DNA from 3 places in the Spirillospora sp. CA-142024 genome. Region 1 is predicted to be linked to each of the others. Evidence: riboswitches for the same ligand, from Rfam matches in the RefSeq annotation. Region 1 holds a riboswitch; each other region holds the start of a gene.
The links. A riboswitch is a leader RNA that binds a small molecule or an ion and turns the genes downstream of it on or off. The one in region 1 is predicted to bind thiamine pyrophosphate.

Region 1 (5,642 bases):
GTCGTCGAGGTCGACCGAGCGGTCGTCGTCGGGTCCTGCGTTCATGATCCCCATTGTCGGTGATCGATCCGGGACCCGCACCGTGATCCAGGTCAAACCATGACAAGGTTCAGGAGGCCGGTGTCCGGGAGGCCAGCCGGCGCGCGAACTCGGCCGCGGCGGCACCCGGATCGTCCGCCTCGGTGATCGCCCGGACCACCACGACGCGGTTCGCCCCCGCGGCCAGGACCTCGTCCAGGTTGCCGAGGTCGATGCCGCCGATCGCGAACCACGGCCGCGCGACCCGCTGCGCCGCGACGTACTCCAGCAGCTTCGGCCCCGGAGCGGGCCGCCCCGGCTTGGTCGGCGTCGGCCAGACCGGGCCGGCGCAGAAGTAGTCGCTGCCCGGCTCGGCCGCCGCCGCCGACGCCTGCTCGCCGGAGTGCGTCGACCGGCCGATCAGCATGTCGCCGCCGATGATCTCGCGGGCGGCGGGCACCGGCAGATCGTCCTGGCCGAGGTGCAGCACGTCCGCGCGGACGGCGTGCGCCACGTCGGCGCGGTCGTTCACCGCCAGCAGCGCCCCGTGCCGCTCGCAGGCCGCCCGGAAGATCTCCAGGTAGGCCATCTCCTGCCGCGCCTCCAGGCCCTTCTGGCGGAGCTGGACGAGGTCGACGCCAGCTCCGAGGACCGCGTCCAGGAAGTCGGGGAGGTCCCCCTGCCGCTCACGCGCGTCCGTGCAGAGGTAGAGGCGGGCTCGGCTGAGCCGGGCGCGCAGGGCGACCGCGCGCTCGCCGGGGAGGTGCCTGGACACGGCGGAGGAACGTCCTTTCCCAAGAGCGGTCACGAGGTCACGCGGCGGTCCGGTGCCGTCCCGCGTGACCCCGCGATCGTGTCACATGCGTCGCATGCCCTGGAAAGCGCGGGGCGCCCTAGAAAGCCAGTGCCTGGGCGCGGCGGCGGACCTCGGTCCCCCGGTTCTCGGTGAGCGCGTCCACGGGCGTTCCCGGCAGCGTGTCGTCGGCCGTGAACAGCCAGCGGATCGTCTCGACGTCGTCGAATCCGGCGTCCGACAGGAGCGTCAGCGTGCCGGGCAGCCCCTTGATGACCTGGCCGTCCTTGATGAAGGCCGCGGGCACCATGGGTTCGCCCTCCCGGCGCACCGCGAGGATCCGGTGCTCGTGGATGAGCTGCTTGATCCGGTGGGGCTTGATCCCGAGCCGCTCGGCGGTCTCCCTGAGGGTGAGCCATTCGCCGGCGAGGGCGTCGGTGCGGGGGTCCAGTGCGCTGTCAACGGTTGCGTGCATCTGCGTCACGCCCCCTTGCTACCACGCCATCGGAACCCTCAAACCCCCTGGACAACCGTTACCCCACCCGCGATCGCTATCCGCGAACAGCCTGCCGGACGGGCACGTCCGGGTCGGCGATCGCCTCCGGATCCACCGGCGTCCCGGCGGCGATCACCCGCCTCGCCTGTACCAGGTCGCGGGGCCGGTCGACGGTGAGGATCGCGTCCAGGCGGTCGCCGGTGAGCCACGCCACGGCCCACCTGCGGCCTGACGGGTCGCCCCGGTGGACGAGCCGCTCGGACGCGGCGTGACTGCCCGCGTACTGGACCATGCGGCCGAACTGCTCGGACCAGAAGTAGGGGGCGGCGTCGTACTCGGCGTCCCGGCCGAGGAGGGCCGCGGCGGCGACCTCGGGGGCGTTGAGGGCGGTGTCCCAGTGCTCGACGAGGAGCCGCCGCCCGTAGCGCCGCGACCACCAGGCGGCGCAGTCCCCGACCGCCACGACGTCCGGGCGGAGCGAACCGGGATCCTCCTCGCCCATGTAGGCGCGGAAGGAGCCGTCGGTGACCACGCCGCGCTCCAGCAGCAGGCCGGAGCCCTCCAGCCAGGACAGGACGGGCCGGACGCCGACGCCGACGACCACCTCGTCCGCGTCGATCGTCGCCCCGCCGGCGAGGACGAGGCCGCCGTCGCGCACCTCCGCCACCTTGACGCCGGTCCGCAACTCGACCCCGGCCTCGGCGTACCAGGGCGCGGTGAGCGCGCCCACCTCGGACCCGATCGCGTTGGCGAGCGGGGTGTCGGCCGCCTCCACGACGGTGACGCGGCAGCCCTTCCCGGCCGCGGTCGTGGCGACCTCTGCGCCGATCCAGCCCGCCCCGACGATCACGATCCGGGCGCCCTCCACGAGCCGGGCCCGCAGGTCGCGGGACTCGTCGATGGTGCGCAGGACGTGCTGGCGCCCGTCCCCCGGCAGCGTGATCGGGGCCGCGCCGGTCGCGATCACCAGGCCGTCGAACGGAAGGTCGCCCGCCGTGGACGCGACCGTGCCGCCGCGCCCGGGCCCGTCCAGCCGCAGGCCGGTGGCGCGCTCGCCGAGCAGCAGCTCGCAGCGCAGCGCGTCCCAGTCGGCGTCGACGGTCGTGTCGTCGGACTCGCCCGCGAGGACGGCCTTCGACAGCGGCGGACGGTCGTAGGGCCGGTGCCGCTCCGCCGACACGAGGGTCAGCGCGCCCTCGTACCCCTTGCTCCGCAGGGCCTCGGCGGCGCGCACGCCGGCCAGCCCGCCGCCAACGACGATGACCCTCTCCATGAAGGCAACCCTAACCGGCGGCGATTCTCTGATGGACACCTGTCCAGGCAGTGGCGCGCTTCGCCAAGGTCGTAAGGTGGGAACCGGGTAAAAACGGCACAGAGCGCGGGAGTCCGGTGCGACCGGGCTGAGAGGGCGGCTGAACGGGCCGCCGACCGCCACGACCTGATCCGGATCATGCCGGCGAAGGGAGCGCGCATGCAGATCGTGATCATCGGCGCCGGGGTCATCGGCCTGGCCACCGCCTGGCGGGCCGCGGCGGGCGGCGCCGCCGTCACCCTCGTCGATCCGGCGCCCGCGTCCGGCGCCTCGTCCGTGGCGGCGGGCATGCTCACCCCGGTCGGCGAGCTGACGTACGGCGAGGAGCCGCTGCTGCGGCTCGGCCTCGCCTCCCGCGACCGGTACGGCGCGTTCGTCGCCGAACTGGAGGAGCTGACCGGCCTGGAGACCGGTTACCGCACCGACGGGATCATCGAGGTCGCGTCCGACTCCGACGACCTCCGGTACCTGGACGACCTGCGCCGCTTCCAGGAGAGCCTCGGCATTCCCGTCGAGGCCCTGACCGGCCGGGAGTGCCGGCGGCTGGAGCCGATGCTCGCGCCCGGCGTCCGCGGCGGCCTGCTCGCCCCCGAGGACGGCTCGGTCGACCCGCGCCGGCTCACCCCGGCGCTGCTGGCGGCGTGCGAGCGGCTGGGCGTCCGGCTCGTCCGGCGGCGCGCCGCGCGCGTCGTCGCCGAGAGCGGCGCGGCGGCCGGGGTGGGGCTGGACGACGGGACGGTGATCCACGCGGACCGGGTGCTGCTGGCCGCCGGACCGTGGTCGGGCGACCTGGAGGGCCTGCCGCCGGGGACCGTGCCCCCCGTCCGCCCGGTGAAGGGGCAGGTGCTCCGGCTCCGCACCCGGACGCCGTTCATCCGGCGGTCGACCCGCGGGCTCGTGAAGGGATCGTCGGTCTACCTGGTGCCGCGCGCCGACGGCGAGGTCGTCGTCGGCGCCACGCAGGAGGAGCTGGGCTTCGACACGCGCGTCACCGCCGGCGGCCTCTGGGAACTGCTGCGGGACGCCCGGGAGCTGCTGCCCGGCATCACCGAACTGGAGTTCGCCGAGGTCACGGCCGGGCTGCGTCCGGGCTCCCCGGACAACGCGCCCGTGATGGGCCCCACCGCGATGCCCGGCCTGTACGTCGGCACCGGGCACTTCCGCAACGGCATCCTGCTCACCCCGGTGAGCGCGGACATCCTGTCCGCGATGCTGCTGGACGGGCCCGTACCCGAGGTCGCCGGGCCGTTCACCCCCGGCCGCTTCTCCGCCGGGGTGACCGCATGAAGGTGATCGTCAACGGTGAGCCGCGCGAGCTGCCCGAGGGCGTGAGCGTCGCCGAGGCCGTCGCGTCCGTCACCGGCGCGGGGACCGGCGTGGCCGCCGCGCTCAACGACGAGGTCGTCCGGCGCTCGGCCTGGGACACGACGACCCTGCGCGACGCCGACCGGCTCGAAGTCTTGACCGCCGTACAGGGAGGGTGACGTGGAGGACAAGCTGGTCATCGCCGGAGAGGAGCTGGGCTCGCGGCTGATCATGGGGACCGGGGGCGCGCCCAGCATGACGGTGCTGCGGGAGGCGCTCACCGCGTCCGGGACCGAGCTGACCACGGTCGCGATGCGGCGGGTGGACCCGTCCGCGCGCGGGTCGGTGCTGGACGTGCTGGCCGAGTGCGGCATCCGGGTGCTGCCGAACACGGCGGGCTGCTTCACCGCGGGCGAGGCCGTCCTCACGGCCAAGCTCGCCCGCGAGGCGCTCGGCACGGCCTGGGTCAAGCTGGAGGTGATCGCGGACGAGCGCACGCTGCTGCCCGACCCGATCGAGCTCGTGGAGGCCGCCGAGCAGCTCGTCGACGACGGTTTCACCGTCCTGCCGTACACCAACGACGACCCCGTCCTCGCGCACCGCCTGGAGCAGCTCGGCTGCGCGGCCGTGATGCCGCTCGGCTCCCCGATCGGGTCGGGCCTCGGCATCCGCAACCCGCACAACATCGAGCTGATCGTCGAGCGCGCGAACGTCCCGGTGATCCTGGACGCGGGGCTCGGCACCGCGTCCGACGCCGCCCTGGCCATGGAGCTCGGCTGCGACGCCGTGCTCCTCGCGACCGCCGTGACCCGCGCGCAGTCCCCCGCCCGGATGGCCGCCGCGATGCGGCACGCGGTCGAGGGCGGGCGGCTCGCCAGGCTGGCCGGGCGGATCCCGAAGCGCCGGTACGCGCAGGCGTCCTCCCCCTTCGAGGGCCTCGCCACCTCGTAGCATCACTAAAGGTTCGGTTGTAGAAGTTTTCGCTGGACCTGAAATGTCCGCGCCTCCAGACTTGGGGCCGTCCACCGGACGCCGTGCCGCAACCCGGCAGATCGTTTCGGTGTTCATGGAAACGACCCATACCTAAGGTGCGTGACATGCAGCAGGACAGCGGCGCGCGCGTCGGCAAACTCGCGGTGGCGGCCGCCACGGTGACGGTGGTTCTCTGGGCGTCGGCCTTCGTCGCGATCCGCAGCGCGGGCGCCGAGTACAGCCCCGGAGCCCTCGCCCTCGGCCGCCTCCTCTCCGGAACGGTCGTGCTGGGCGCGCTCTGGCTCGTCCGGCGGGAGGGCCTCCCGCCCAAGGCGGCCTGGCCCGGCATCGTCACGGCGGGCCTGCTGTGGTTCGGCGCCTACATGGTCGCGCTGAACTGGGGCGAGCAACTGGTGGACGCGGGCACCGCCGCCCTCGTCGTCAACATCGGGCCGATCCTCATCGCGCTCCTCGGCGGCTGGCTGCTGAAGGAGGGCCTGCCGCCCCGGCTGATGACCGGCATGGCCGTGTCGTTCACCGGCGCCGCCGTCGTCGGACTGTCGATGTCCGGTGAGGGCCGCTCGTCCGTCGGCGGGGTTCTGCTCTGCCTGCTCGCCGCCGTCACCTACGCGGCCGGCGTGGTGAGCCAGAAGCCCGCGCTGCGGCACGCCTCGGCACTGCAGTTCACCACGTTCGCCTGCGCGATCGGCGCGCTCGCCTGCCTGCCGTTCTCCGGGCAGCTCGTC
Region 2 (5,642 bases), 1.3 Mb from region 1:
GGGCGGGCGCCGCAAGGAGGGCGCCGAGCACGAGCGCCAGAAGGAGGGTCATCGCGGTCTTCATGGCGGTGACCCTAGAACTACAGAGAAAGCTCTGCAAAGAGTTCTCTGCAAAGATACCTCTGGAGTACTAGGCTGCTCCCCATGAAGGACGAGGAGCCCGTCATCCTGGACGACCCGGGACGGATCAAGGCGCTGAGCCATCCCCTGCGGCGCCGGATCCTGCACCGGCTGCGGGCGCACGGCCCCGCGACGTCCACGACGATCGGCGAGGCGCTCGGCGCCAACACCGGCACGACCAGCTACCACCTGCGGCAGCTGGAGAAGTACGGGTTCATCGAGGAGATCCCGGAGCGGTCCGCCGGCCGGGAGCGCTGGTGGCGCCGGGCCGAGGGCCCGCGCGACGTCCGCACGCCCGACCCGGAGTCCCTGCCGCCCGAGGACCGGCCGGTCCTCGCCGAGCTGCTCCGGATCGGCCACGCCGAGGACATGGAGCTGTTCGGGCGGCTGCCCGCGGTCCACGAGCGGGAGCGGACGTGGGCCCTGCTGTCGCGTGGGTTCGCCCACATGACCGAGGAGGGCCTGGCCGAGTTCTTCGAGGCGTACATCCGCCTGCTGCACGAGCACGCGCACCGCCGGGAGGACGCGCCGCCGGGGGCGCGTCCCGTCCACATCCGCCTGTTCACCCTGCCCGCCGACGACGAGTGAGGCCGCCCTCCCGGCCGGGGCTTACGATCTCTGGATGGGCGGTGTCTACGCGATCAGCGACCTGCACGTGGGGTTCCCGGAGAACCGCGCGTTCGTCGAGGGACTGCGGCCGGTGTCCGGCGGCGACTGGCTGATCGTGGCGGGCGATGTCGCCGAGCACTTCGCCGACGTAGAGTGGGCGCTCTGCACGCTGAGCGAGCGCTTCGCGACCGTGCTGTGGGTGCCAGGCAACCACGAGCTGTGGACCGTCAAGGACGACCCGGTGGCGCTGCGCGGCGAGGCCCGCTACCGCCGGCTCGTCGACATGTGCCGCGGCCTGGGCGTGCTGACCCCTGAGGACCCGTACCCGGTGTGGGACGGCGAGGCCGGTCCCGTGACGGTCGCGCCGCTGTTCATCCTGTACGACTACACCTTCCGGCCGGACGGGACGTCCACCAAGGAAGAGGCGCTTGCGGTCGCACACGAGGCGGGCGTCGTGTGCACCGACGAGGTCTACCTGCACCCCGACCCGTACCCCACTCGGGACGCCTGGTGCGACGCCCGGATCGCCTACACCGAGGAACGCCTGGCCGCCCTGGAACCGGGAACGCGGACCGTGCTCGTCAACCATTGGCCGCTCGTCCGCGAACCCACCCGCGTCCTGTGGTATCCCGAGTTCGCCCAGTGGTGCGGCACCGAGCGCACCGCGGACTGGCACGCGCGCTACGGCGCGGTGTCCGTCGTGTACGGGCACCTGCACATCCCGCGGACGATCTGGACCGGCGACGTCCCGCACATCGAGGTGTCGGTCGGCTACCCGCGCGAATGGCGCAAGCGGGGCGAGGAGCCGCGCGGCCCTCGCCGCGTCCTGCCCGGTCCCGAGACGGCCTGACCGGCGGCGAGGGCTAGCGGGCCTTGCCCGGCATCACGCCGGTGGCGGCGAGCGACAGCAGCCGGCCCGCGGCGACCGGTTCCCGCTCGGTGACCGCCGCGATCGCCCCGGCGAGCCGGAGCACGTCGGTGAACGAGACCCCCGCGGGCGCGTCCCCGGCGCGCTGAGCGCGGGCGAACAGCGCCTCGCCCGCCCCGTGCATCGCCCTCCAGGAGCGGGACGGTTCCGGCCGCTCGTCCTGGAGCGACACCATCGCCGAGGCCGCCATCCCGGGGAACGCCGTGACCTCGGAGATGAACGTCCGCAGCCACGTCATGAGGGCCTCGTCCGGCGCCGGGGTGACCATCAGATCGCGGGCCGCCGCGGCGAGGTCGTCGTAGACCCCGGCGAGCAGCGCCTCCAGGAGGTCCTGGCGGGTGGGGAAGTGGCGGTAGAGCGTGCCGATGCCGACCCCGGCGCCACGGGCGACGGCCTCCAGGGACGCGCCGGCCCCGTCCCGCTCGAACGTCTCCCGCGCGGCGGCGAGCAGCCGCGCACGGTTGCGGCGCACGTCGGCGCGCACCGCCCGGGCGCGGGCCTTCGGCGTGTCGTCGCTGGTCACCTGGGTCGTCGGTCCTTCCCGGCGGGTAGACGGCGCTGCGGCGATTCGAGGGGATCCGCGGCTTTGGAACGGTCCTTCGATCCTATCCGCGCCGCCCCGGTGACCGGTGGCCGGATGCACCCGGACGCCCGGCCCGCCGCGGACGGCGCCGCGGCGGGCCGGACGCCGTGCGGTCAGGAACCGGCGGGGGAGACCGGCAGGTAGACCCGCCCGCCTGCCGCCTTGAACTCCGCCGCCTTCTCCCGCATCCCGGCGGCGAGCGCCTCGTCCTCGGCCAGCCCGTGCTCGCCGGCGTACCGCCGGACGTCCCGCGTGATCTTCATCGAGCAGAAGTGCGGGCCGCACATCGAGCAGAAGTGCGCGGTCTTCGCGGGCGCCGCCGGGAGCGTCGCGTCGTGGAACGCGCGGGCGGTGTCCGGATCGAGGGAGAGGCTGAACTGGTCCTCCCACCGGAAGTCGAACCGCGCGTCCGACAGCGCGTCGTCCCACGCCTGCGCGCCCGGATGCCCCTTGGCCAGGTCGGCGGCGTGCGCGGCGATCTTGTAGGCGATCACGCCGGCCTTGACGTCGTCGCGGTCCGGCAGCCCGAGGTGCTCCTTCGGCGTGACGTAGCAGAGCATCGCGGTGCCGTGCCAGCCGATCATCGCGGCGCCGATCGCCGAGGTGATGTGGTCGTAGCCGGGCGCGATGTCGGTGGTCAGCGGGCCGAGCGTGTAGAACGGCGCCCCGTCGCACCACTCCTGCTGCAGGTCGACGTTCTCCTTGATCTTGTGCATCGGGACGTGCCCGGGCCCCTCGTTCATCACCTGGTCGCCGTACTCCGCCGCGATCCTCGTCAGCTCGCCCTGCGTGCGCAGCTCGGCGAACTGCGCCTCGTCGTTGGCGTCCGCGATCGAGCCGGGGCGCAGGCCGTCCCCGAGCGACCAGGTGACGTCGTACGCGGCGAAGATCTCGCACAGCTCCCGGAAGTGCGTGTAGAGGAAGTTCTCCTCGTGGTGCGCCAGGCACCAGGCCGCCATGATCGACCCGCCGCGCGACACGATCCCCGTCTTGCGCCGCGCCGTCAGCGGCACGTACGGGAGCAGGACCCCGGCGTGCACGGTCATGTAGTCCACGCCCTGCTCCGCCTGCTCGATCACCGTGTCGCGGAAGACCTCGTAGGTCAGCTCAGCGGGGTCGCCGCCGACCTTCTCGACGGCCTGGTACAGCGGGACGGTCCCGACCGGCACCGGGGAGTTCCGCAGGATCCACTCCCGGGTGGTGTGGATGTCCTTCCCCGTCGACAGGTCCATGATCGTGTCGGCCCCCCACCGGGTCGCCCACGTCATCTTCTCGACCTCGTCCTCGACCGAGGACGCGACCGCCGAGTTGCCGATGTTCGCGTTCACCTTCACCAGGAAGTTCCGCCCGATGACCATCGGCTCGATCTCGGGGTGGTTGACGTTGGCGGGCAGCACGGCGCGCCCGGCCGCCAGCTCGTCCCGGACGAACTCCGGCGGCACGCCCTCGCGCAGCGCCGCGAACTCCATCTCCGGCGTGATCTCCCCGCGGCGCGCGTAGGCGCGCTGGGTCACCGCGCCGCCGGCCGCCCGGCGCGGCCGCCGCGGCAGGAAGTCCTCCCGGACCACCTGCGGGGGGCCGCCGCCCCCGGGAAGGGCGGCGGGCGCCGACCGCCTCCCGTCGTCCTCGGGACGCGCCGCCCGCCCCTCGTACGGGACGGTGTCGCCGCGCTCGGCGATCCACGCCTCCCGCACCGGGGGCAGCCCCCTGCGGACGTCGGTGTCCTGCTCAGGATCGGTGTACGGCCCGGAGGTGTCGTACAGGACGACGGCGTCGCCGTTGGTCAGCGGCACCTCCCGCATCGGGACGCGGATGTCGGGGCGCGAGCCCTGGAGGTAGGTCTTGCGCGCAGCTGGAACCACAGGTTCGGTCATGACGACTCGATCTCTCCCTACGCCGGCATTACCCGGTCAGGTTCATGCGGTCAGCGGCCGTCCCAGCCGCTATCTCAGCCCGGTTCGCCGGGCCCCCGCGATCTGTCGCCCCCGACGCTAACCCGCCGCACCCCCGTTGCCGCAACCGCCGCCGATACGGTAAGCGCGCCCGCGTGGACCGTGCGCGGGATGCCTGAGCGCCGGCATCAGGACTGGCGGGCGGTGCGCACGGCCATGGGCAGGGCCAGGGTGAGCGCGCGAAGCGGTTCCGGAGCCGACGGCGACCGCTCCAGCCACATGCGGCTGTCGTCGGCGCCGCTCCTGGCCCGCAGCGTGGCCGACCGCCGTCCGTCCACGCCGGTGACGACGTGGCGGTCGCCGGCCTGCCGGGTGCTGCCGAGAAGCACGCCGCCGGTGGTGTGGAAGGACGGCTCATGGCGGCCGCGCACCACGCCGAGGAGGCGGCCCTCGGGGTCGAAGACGCGCAGGCGGTCGCGGCCCAGCGGCGAGGACCGGCGCTTGAGCACCAGCAGCGTGCGGGCGTGGGGATCGCGCAGCACGATCCTCCGGCGGCCTCTCCCGGAGGCGAGGGGGAAGAAGCCCGACCGCCCCCGCGGCGGCCTGCCGAGCGGGCCGTGGGCCACGGCGAGGAGGGCGCCGCCGCGTTCGTCGCGGTAGCGGCCGACGCCGTCGACCAGGACGCGGTCCGCCTTGAGCAGGGCGCCCGCCGGGGGCGGCGGTACCTCCCTGCCTTCGTCGTCCATGACGCGCCAGACGGCGCCCAGGATCTCCGCGGTCGCGTTCTCCGCCGCACGGACCCAGCCCAGGGGGAGCGACCGGTCGCGCAGCAGCGTCACGGCGCCGCCCTCGACCTCCGCGACGGCGTCGACGCCCGGCGCCGCCTCGGGGTCGAACCAGATCGTCCAGACGGGGTCGGTGACCGGCCACGTGATCCCGGCCGCCTCGACCGCGCCGGCCGGGATCTCCGCCAGCTGCTTGCGGCGGCGAAGGGTCACGCCCTTCTCCGAGATGGTCACGACGAGGCGGTCGCGGTAGATCGCCCATGCCCAGAGGGCGGCCGCCAGCGCGACGAGCGCGCAGCCGCCGCCGAAGAAGCCGATGACCTGGCGGGCCTTCTCCGGTTCCCAGGCTTCGGCGCTGGAACGCGTGGACAGGGAGACGAGCAGGCCGGCGGCGAGCGCGGAGAGGAAGATCCGGAACGGCCGTCGGTACGCTCTCCGGCCGAGCGTGATCCGGAGTTCCGGCGGGGGGACAGCGGGCGGGGGGACGGACAACTGTCGGCCCTTCGTGACGGGGTTTGCAGAACTATAGGGCGGGGCGGCCGGTCCCGAAGAAGAGCGCGATGAGACGGGGTGATGCGCGAAGATCGCGGGACTCGGGGACAATGGCCGGGTGGTGACGATGCCCAGGGTCGGTGTGACGGCGAAGGACGCCCTGCTCGCGACGCTGCTGGCGGGGGCCGCGGCGGTCGTCGCGGCGGTGTGGCCGGGCGTCCGGGAGCTGGACG
Region 3 (5,642 bases), 3.1 Mb from region 1:
GGGCCGCCGCCGGGCTATGCCCCGCAGGGGTATCCACCGCAGCACGGCGGTCATGCCCCGCCGGTCGTCCCGCAGCCGGGCCATCCCGCACCGCCGCAGCCGCAGCCCCCGCAGCAGCCCGCGGATCTGTACGGCTCGCCGATCCTCGTCTACGACCAGCCCGCGCAGTTCTTCTCGACCGAGGCGAACTACACGATCTGGAGTCCGCAGGGGCAGCCCGCCGCGTACGTCCGCGAGGAAGGCGTGAGCGGCGCCAAGAAGGCGCTGCGCGTGATGAACCAGGGCAGCCAGACGAAGGCCGAACGCAAACTGTCGATCTTCCGCCCGGACGGCATGCCGTACTTCCACTTCTACAAGCCGTACGGGTTCATGGGGACGCCCACCATGCAGGTGCTCGCTCCCCAGGGCGGCCTGATCGGGTACCTGCGCAAGCGGGCGATGCGCGGCTGGGAGATCCTCACACCGCAGGAACAGCAGATCGGCTACTACGAGCTGCTGAGCGGCCGGGTCACCGACTGGCAGCAGCAGGAGCTCGCCCGGATCCAGCGCGGTTTCGAAGGGATGGGCGAGTTCCTGTCGCAGGTGTTCACCGGTGCCGACCGGTACGTGCTGCGCATGCACGTCCAGTTGCAGGAGCCGATGCGCACGCTCGTGCTGGCCTGCCCGCTGGCCTTCGACACCGCCGTCTCCCAGAACCGCAGCATCGGCGGCTGGCTCTGACGCGAACAGGCCCCGGCCGGGCGGCCGGGGCCTGTTCGTCCCTGCACCGAGCCGGAACGGGGATGGCTCGTTCAGGGGTTCAGCGGACCTTGGGGACGTTGCCGAACAGCGGGCCGATCTCGCTCCAGCGGTGCAGCTGGCAGCCGTCGGCCCGGGTGAACTTCGTGTCGATCCGCTTGCCCTGCCAGGTGCCCGTGACCGTGGCGACCTCAGGACCGCCGTAGATCTTGGTGCACATCTGGTCCTTGGGGACGGGTTTGAAGGGTTCCTTGACCTTGGTCAGGGCCGCGCACGCGTCGGAGGCCTTGGGATGTGTGCCGCCCGGCGGTGCGCAGGTGAGCTTCCAGGTCTTGGCGGGTGCCTCCTTCGAAGCCTTGACCTGAACGGTGAGTGAGTCCGCCGGCGTGCCGGACGGCTGCACGGACGTCGTGCCCGAGGGCTTGTCGGCGGGGTTTCCGTTGGCCTGTTCGTCGCCGCAGGCGGCCAGAGACAGGAGCATGGCCAGCCCGGGCGCCGCGAAAAGGAGCGTCCGATACCGCATGCGTGATTCGACGCAGGGGGGCTTCGCGCGGTTCCATGGGGGTGTGATGAATTTCGGGGAAGACGTGCCCGCCGTGGTCGCCGCCGACGTTCCGCAGGACGGCTACCTGCTGGACGTCCGGGAGCAGGACGAGTGGGACGCGGGCCACGCGCCCGCGGCCGTCCACATCCCCATGGGCCAGCTCGGCGACCGCGCCGGGGAGGTCCCGCGTGACCAGGAGGTTTACGTGATCTGCCGGTCCGGGGCCCGGTCCGCGCAGGTGACCGTGGCGCTGAACCAGGCGGGCTGGCTGGCGCGGAACGTCGACGGCGGCATGAAGGGCTGGGCGGAGGCGGGGCGTCCGATGGAGGGCGCCGGCGACGGCCCGCCGTACGTCGCGTGATCTGCAACCTATGAGGCGATCGCCCCTTTTAGGGCGTGTCGGGCGGTTGTACGATCGGGCCTGACCGATACCCGCGGGAGCTCGGGCCACAGCCGGGCTGAGAGGGCGGCCTTCAAGGCGTCGCCGACCGCATGAACCTGTCCGGGTAATGCCGGCGTAGGGAGTGTGTCCCGTGACGTCCGACGTCGAGAAGCGCCCTCAGGACGAGCGGCCCCGCAACGAGGTCCCCTTCACCCTCGACGAACCCGCCCCCAAGGTCCTCGGTTTCTGGGACCAGAGCGCCTTCTGGGCCAACCTCGGGGTGAGCCTCCTGGCCTTCTCCGGCGCCTACACCGTCCTCGCGCCGGACGCCGACGGCAGGCCGACCATCTCGATCATGGCCGGAATCGTCGCGATGGCCGTCGGAACGGCCCTCGGCGGGCTGATGCTCGGCCTCGCCGCCGTGCCCGGTGCCCGCACCGGCCAGCCCGCGATGGTGCTGCTGCGCGGACTGTTCGGCGCGCGGCTGTCGTACGCGCCCACGATCCTGAACATCGCGCAGCTCGTCGGCTGGGGGACGTTCGAGCTGATCGTCATCGCGGACGCGGCCCGCGAGCTGTGGGACGGCGTCCCGCGCTGGGGCTACGTGATCGCCGCCGGGGCGGTCACGACCGTGCTGACGATCTGGCCGCTCGGCTCGGTGCGCGTGCTGCGCCGCTACGTGACGGTAGCGGTGGCGATCGCGCTCGTGTACTTCTACGTGGAGCTCGTCCGGCAGCCGCTGCCCGACCTCACGCAGGGCTCGTGGGACGGCTTCTGGGTCGGGGCGGACGCCGCCCTCGCCGTGTCGATCTCCTGGGTACCGGTCGCCGCCGACTACACCCGGCACGCGCGGACCGAGCGCGGGGCGTTCGGTGCCGCGGCCGCCGGCTACTCCGTCACGCAGATCGTCGCCTATGTCCTCGGCCTGCTGGCGCTGGCGCTGGTCGCGGGCGACTCGACCAAGATCTTCGACCCGTTCCTCGGCCCCGCGCTCGGCGTGGTGTTCTTCGCCGTGTTAGTGCTGCGGGAGGCGGACCAGTCGTTCGCCGACACCTACTCCACCGCCGTGTCGATCCAGAACCTCTTCCCGCGCGCCGACCGCCGGGTGCTGAGCGTCGTGCTCGGCGCCGGAATCACCGTCCTCGCGCTGGTCCTGGACATCGGCGACTACGCGGGCTTCCTGTCGCTGATCGGGTCGGTGTTCGTGCCGATGCTCGGCGTCCTCGCCGCCGACTTCTTCCTCGGCCGCCGGACGCGGGACGGCTGGGACGTCTCGCGCATGGCCCCGTCCCGCTGGGGGATGATCGCGGCCTGGGCGATCGGGTTCGTCGTCTACCAGCTCGTCAACCCCGGCACGGTCGGCCGCTGGGCGAGCCTCTGGCACGACGTCCAGGACGCGCTGCACTTCACGCCGCAGACCTGGATGAGCGCCTCGCTGCTGTCGTTCCTGGTCGCCGGGGTGGCCGCCGCCCTCATCGGCAGGCTTACCAAACGGTAAGGTTTGGGTTCGCAGAAGGGTCGCCGAGCAAGTTTCGGCGCAAGTTGCCCGGCCGTGGGCCGGAGTCCGGTGGCACGATGACAGACGTGTACGAACACGTCCACGATCCGATCGCGCGGGCCGTCATCGAGAGCGCCGCCGACGCGATCGTGGCCGTCGACCAGAAGCACCGGGTGACCGTGTGGAACCCGGCGGCCGAGCGCATGTTCGGCTGGCCGGCCCGGGAGATGATCGGACGCGTCCCCCCGATCGTCCCGGACGAGCTGAAGGCCGAGCAGAACGCCGTCCACGAACGGCTCCTCACCCGCCGCGCCGGCGAGGGCGAGGGCGGGCAGATCTCGATCGCGACCCGCCGCTTCCACCGCGACGGCCGGCTCATCGACGTGCGCATCGACACGAGCCTGCTGAAGGACCCGGACGGCACGCTGCTCGGCTGGGTCGGGGTGTACCACCCGGTCGACGACGACGAGATCGTCCAGCACCACATGACCGAGCGGGCCCGGCTCGTCCGGCGGCTGAACGACATCGTCGCCGACCTGGGCGCCGAGCTCGACCTCGCCGTCGTGCTCGACCGGATCACCGCCGCGCTGATCGAGCTGACCGGCGCCGACGCGGGCGGGTTCGTGCGGATCGAGGGCGAGCGGCTGCGGCTGGTCAGCATGTCCGGGCTGCCGGAGCGGATGCGCGGCACGTCCGCCGAGCTGCGGCCGAGCCTCGTCGGGGAGCTGCTGCGGTCGGGCAAGACCGTCAAGCTCACCACCGGCGAGCGGCGCCTCGGCGACCTGATCTGGTCTGAACTGTCCGGTCTGCACACGATCGCGCTCGGCCTGTCGTACCTGCAGAACCGGCCGTACGGCGCGCTGTACGCCCTGTTCTCCGGGCGCAAGGTCGGGCATACCGAGCTGGAGCTGCTGGAACTGCTCGCCGGGCACGCCGGGGTCGCGGTCGGCAACGCGGTCGCGTACGCGGAGGTCGTCCGGCAGCGCGCGCACGAGCGCGCCGTGATCGACTCCAGCGCCGACGGCATCGCGGTGCTCGACCACGACCTCGTCGTCCGGCACTGGAACCACTCCGCGCACACTCTCACCGGCATCCCACCGGAGGACGCGATCGGCCGTCCGCTGCCGTTCGACATGCCGGCGCTCGGCGAGGAGCTGACGTTCCGGCTGGCGTCGGGCACCTGGCTGAACGTGCTGGCCGCCGAGATCGAGGAGACCGGCGAGCTCGTCGTCGACTTCCGCGACGTGTCGGAGGCCAAGGCGCTGGAGGAGGCGAAGGACCTGTTCCTCGCCACGACCAGCCACGAGCTGCGCACCCCGATCACGGTCGTGCAGGGGTTCGCGTCCACGCTGGTCAACCGGTGGGACGAGATGGCCGACACCGACCGCCGCGCCGCCGTCGCCACCATCGCCGAGCGCGCCCAGTCGCTCGGGCGCCTCGTCGAGCACCTGCTGCTCGGCTCCCGCGCGGGCGCGGACGAGCTGGCCGTGACGATCGAGTCGTTCGACCTGACCCGGGTGCTGGAGGGCGTCGTCGCCGGATTCCGGTCACTGTCGCCGCTGCACCGCGTCGAGCTGGACATCGAGCCGGGCCTGCCGTCCTGCCGGGGGGACGCGATGGCGACCGACATCGTCCTCGGGCAGCTGCTGGAGAACGCGTTCAAGTACTCGCCGGACGGCGGGACGGTCGGCGTCCGGGCACGCCGGGAGGCGTCCGGCATCGTCGTCACCGTCTCCGACGAGGGGATCGGCATCCCGCTCGGCGACCATGAACGGATCTTCGAGCGGTTCGTGCAGGGGGACGCCGGGGACCGCCGGCGGTTCGGCGGCATCGGGCTCGGCCTGTACATCGTCAAACGGCTGACCGAGGCGCAGGGCGGCACCATCTCCGCGCATCCCGCGCAGCGTGCGATATCTCACATTGAACCCCCCCAAAGCCCACCTAAAGGGACGCCCAGTGTTGATCTGGGTGATATGGAACGAACCACTCGACCGCTTTCGGTTACGGAGCGTCACGGACCCGCAGGTGGCGCCGGTCCGGGCGAAGGCACGTGCATGCGCCTCGTGTTGCGGGCCTCGCCCTGATCCGGACGGTTACTTACCGTGAGGACACTCCGTCCCGGGCGGCCCGGTGAGAGCTGCGTGACCAGGGCTTTCGGTGATCTCGACGGGTGGCACGCTGGTTACGTGCGGGAAAGTACGGTGTCCCAAGGGTGTGACGGACGAAACGCGCGCGTGAGGAGTAAATCCGCCGTTGGCTGGATAGATCCTTTGATGGTTGCCGTTGGTGACGAGATTCCGATCCGGGGGTGATCACCGTGACCGGTCGTACGGTGACTCGTTGTGCAGGTGGTGAACTGAATCGTTCGGGTTTCCGGCCGCGGCCATCAGGGCATTCCGGTCGTACCGGAAGAGCGATGACGGGGTTCGTCCGAGTGAGCGGAACCAGGGGGAGGTGAGGGCGTCGAGCGTCGTACTGCT

Region 2: it holds a riboswitch for thiamine pyrophosphate, as region 1 does, so the genes downstream of both, thiC (phosphomethylpyrimidine synthase ThiC) here and thiO (glycine oxidase ThiO) in region 1, are expected to answer to the same signal.
Region 3: it holds a riboswitch for thiamine pyrophosphate, as region 1 does, so the genes downstream of both, ACQPZP_RS00740 (purine-cytosine permease family protein) here and thiO (glycine oxidase ThiO) in region 1, are expected to answer to the same signal.

Annotation. Positions count from the first base shown of each region.
Region 1 covers NZ_CP192077.1:3,222,352-3,227,993, reverse strand. Annotated here, with positions in the region: gene ACQPZP_RS15680 (hypothetical protein) at 1-45, opposite strand, end outside; gene thiE (thiamine phosphate synthase) at 110-793, opposite strand; gene ACQPZP_RS15670 (Rv2175c family DNA-binding protein) at 912-1,286, opposite strand; gene ACQPZP_RS15665 (NAD(P)/FAD-dependent oxidoreductase) at 1,363-2,580, opposite strand; TPP riboswitch at 2,676-2,789, shown strand; gene thiO (glycine oxidase ThiO) at 2,779-3,906, shown strand; gene thiS (sulfur carrier protein ThiS) at 3,903-4,103, shown strand; gene ACQPZP_RS15650 (thiazole synthase) at 4,105-4,875, shown strand; gene ACQPZP_RS15645 (DMT family transporter) at 5,022-5,642, shown strand, end outside.
Region 2 covers NZ_CP192077.1:4,513,414-4,519,055, forward strand. Annotated here, with positions in the region: gene ACQPZP_RS21690 (alpha/beta hydrolase family protein) at 1-64, opposite strand, end outside; gene ACQPZP_RS21695 (helix-turn-helix domain-containing protein) at 145-708, shown strand; gene ACQPZP_RS21700 (metallophosphoesterase family protein) at 743-1,579, shown strand; gene ACQPZP_RS21705 (TetR/AcrR family transcriptional regulator) at 1,593-2,180, opposite strand; gene thiC (phosphomethylpyrimidine synthase ThiC) at 2,354-4,114, opposite strand; TPP riboswitch at 4,110-4,223, opposite strand; gene ACQPZP_RS21715 (hypothetical protein) at 4,321-5,409, opposite strand; gene ACQPZP_RS21720 (sensor histidine kinase) at 5,537-5,642, shown strand, end outside.
Region 3 covers NZ_CP192077.1:143,205-148,846, forward strand. Annotated here, with positions in the region: gene ACQPZP_RS00725 (hypothetical protein) at 1-720, shown strand, start outside; gene ACQPZP_RS00730 (SSI family serine proteinase inhibitor) at 800-1,261, opposite strand; gene ACQPZP_RS00735 (rhodanese-like domain-containing protein) at 1,308-1,643, shown strand; TPP riboswitch at 1,707-1,823, shown strand; gene ACQPZP_RS00740 (purine-cytosine permease family protein) at 1,816-3,162, shown strand; gene ACQPZP_RS00745 (PAS domain-containing protein) at 3,240-5,246, shown strand; gene ACQPZP_RS00750 (ATP-binding protein) at 5,617-5,642, shown strand, end outside.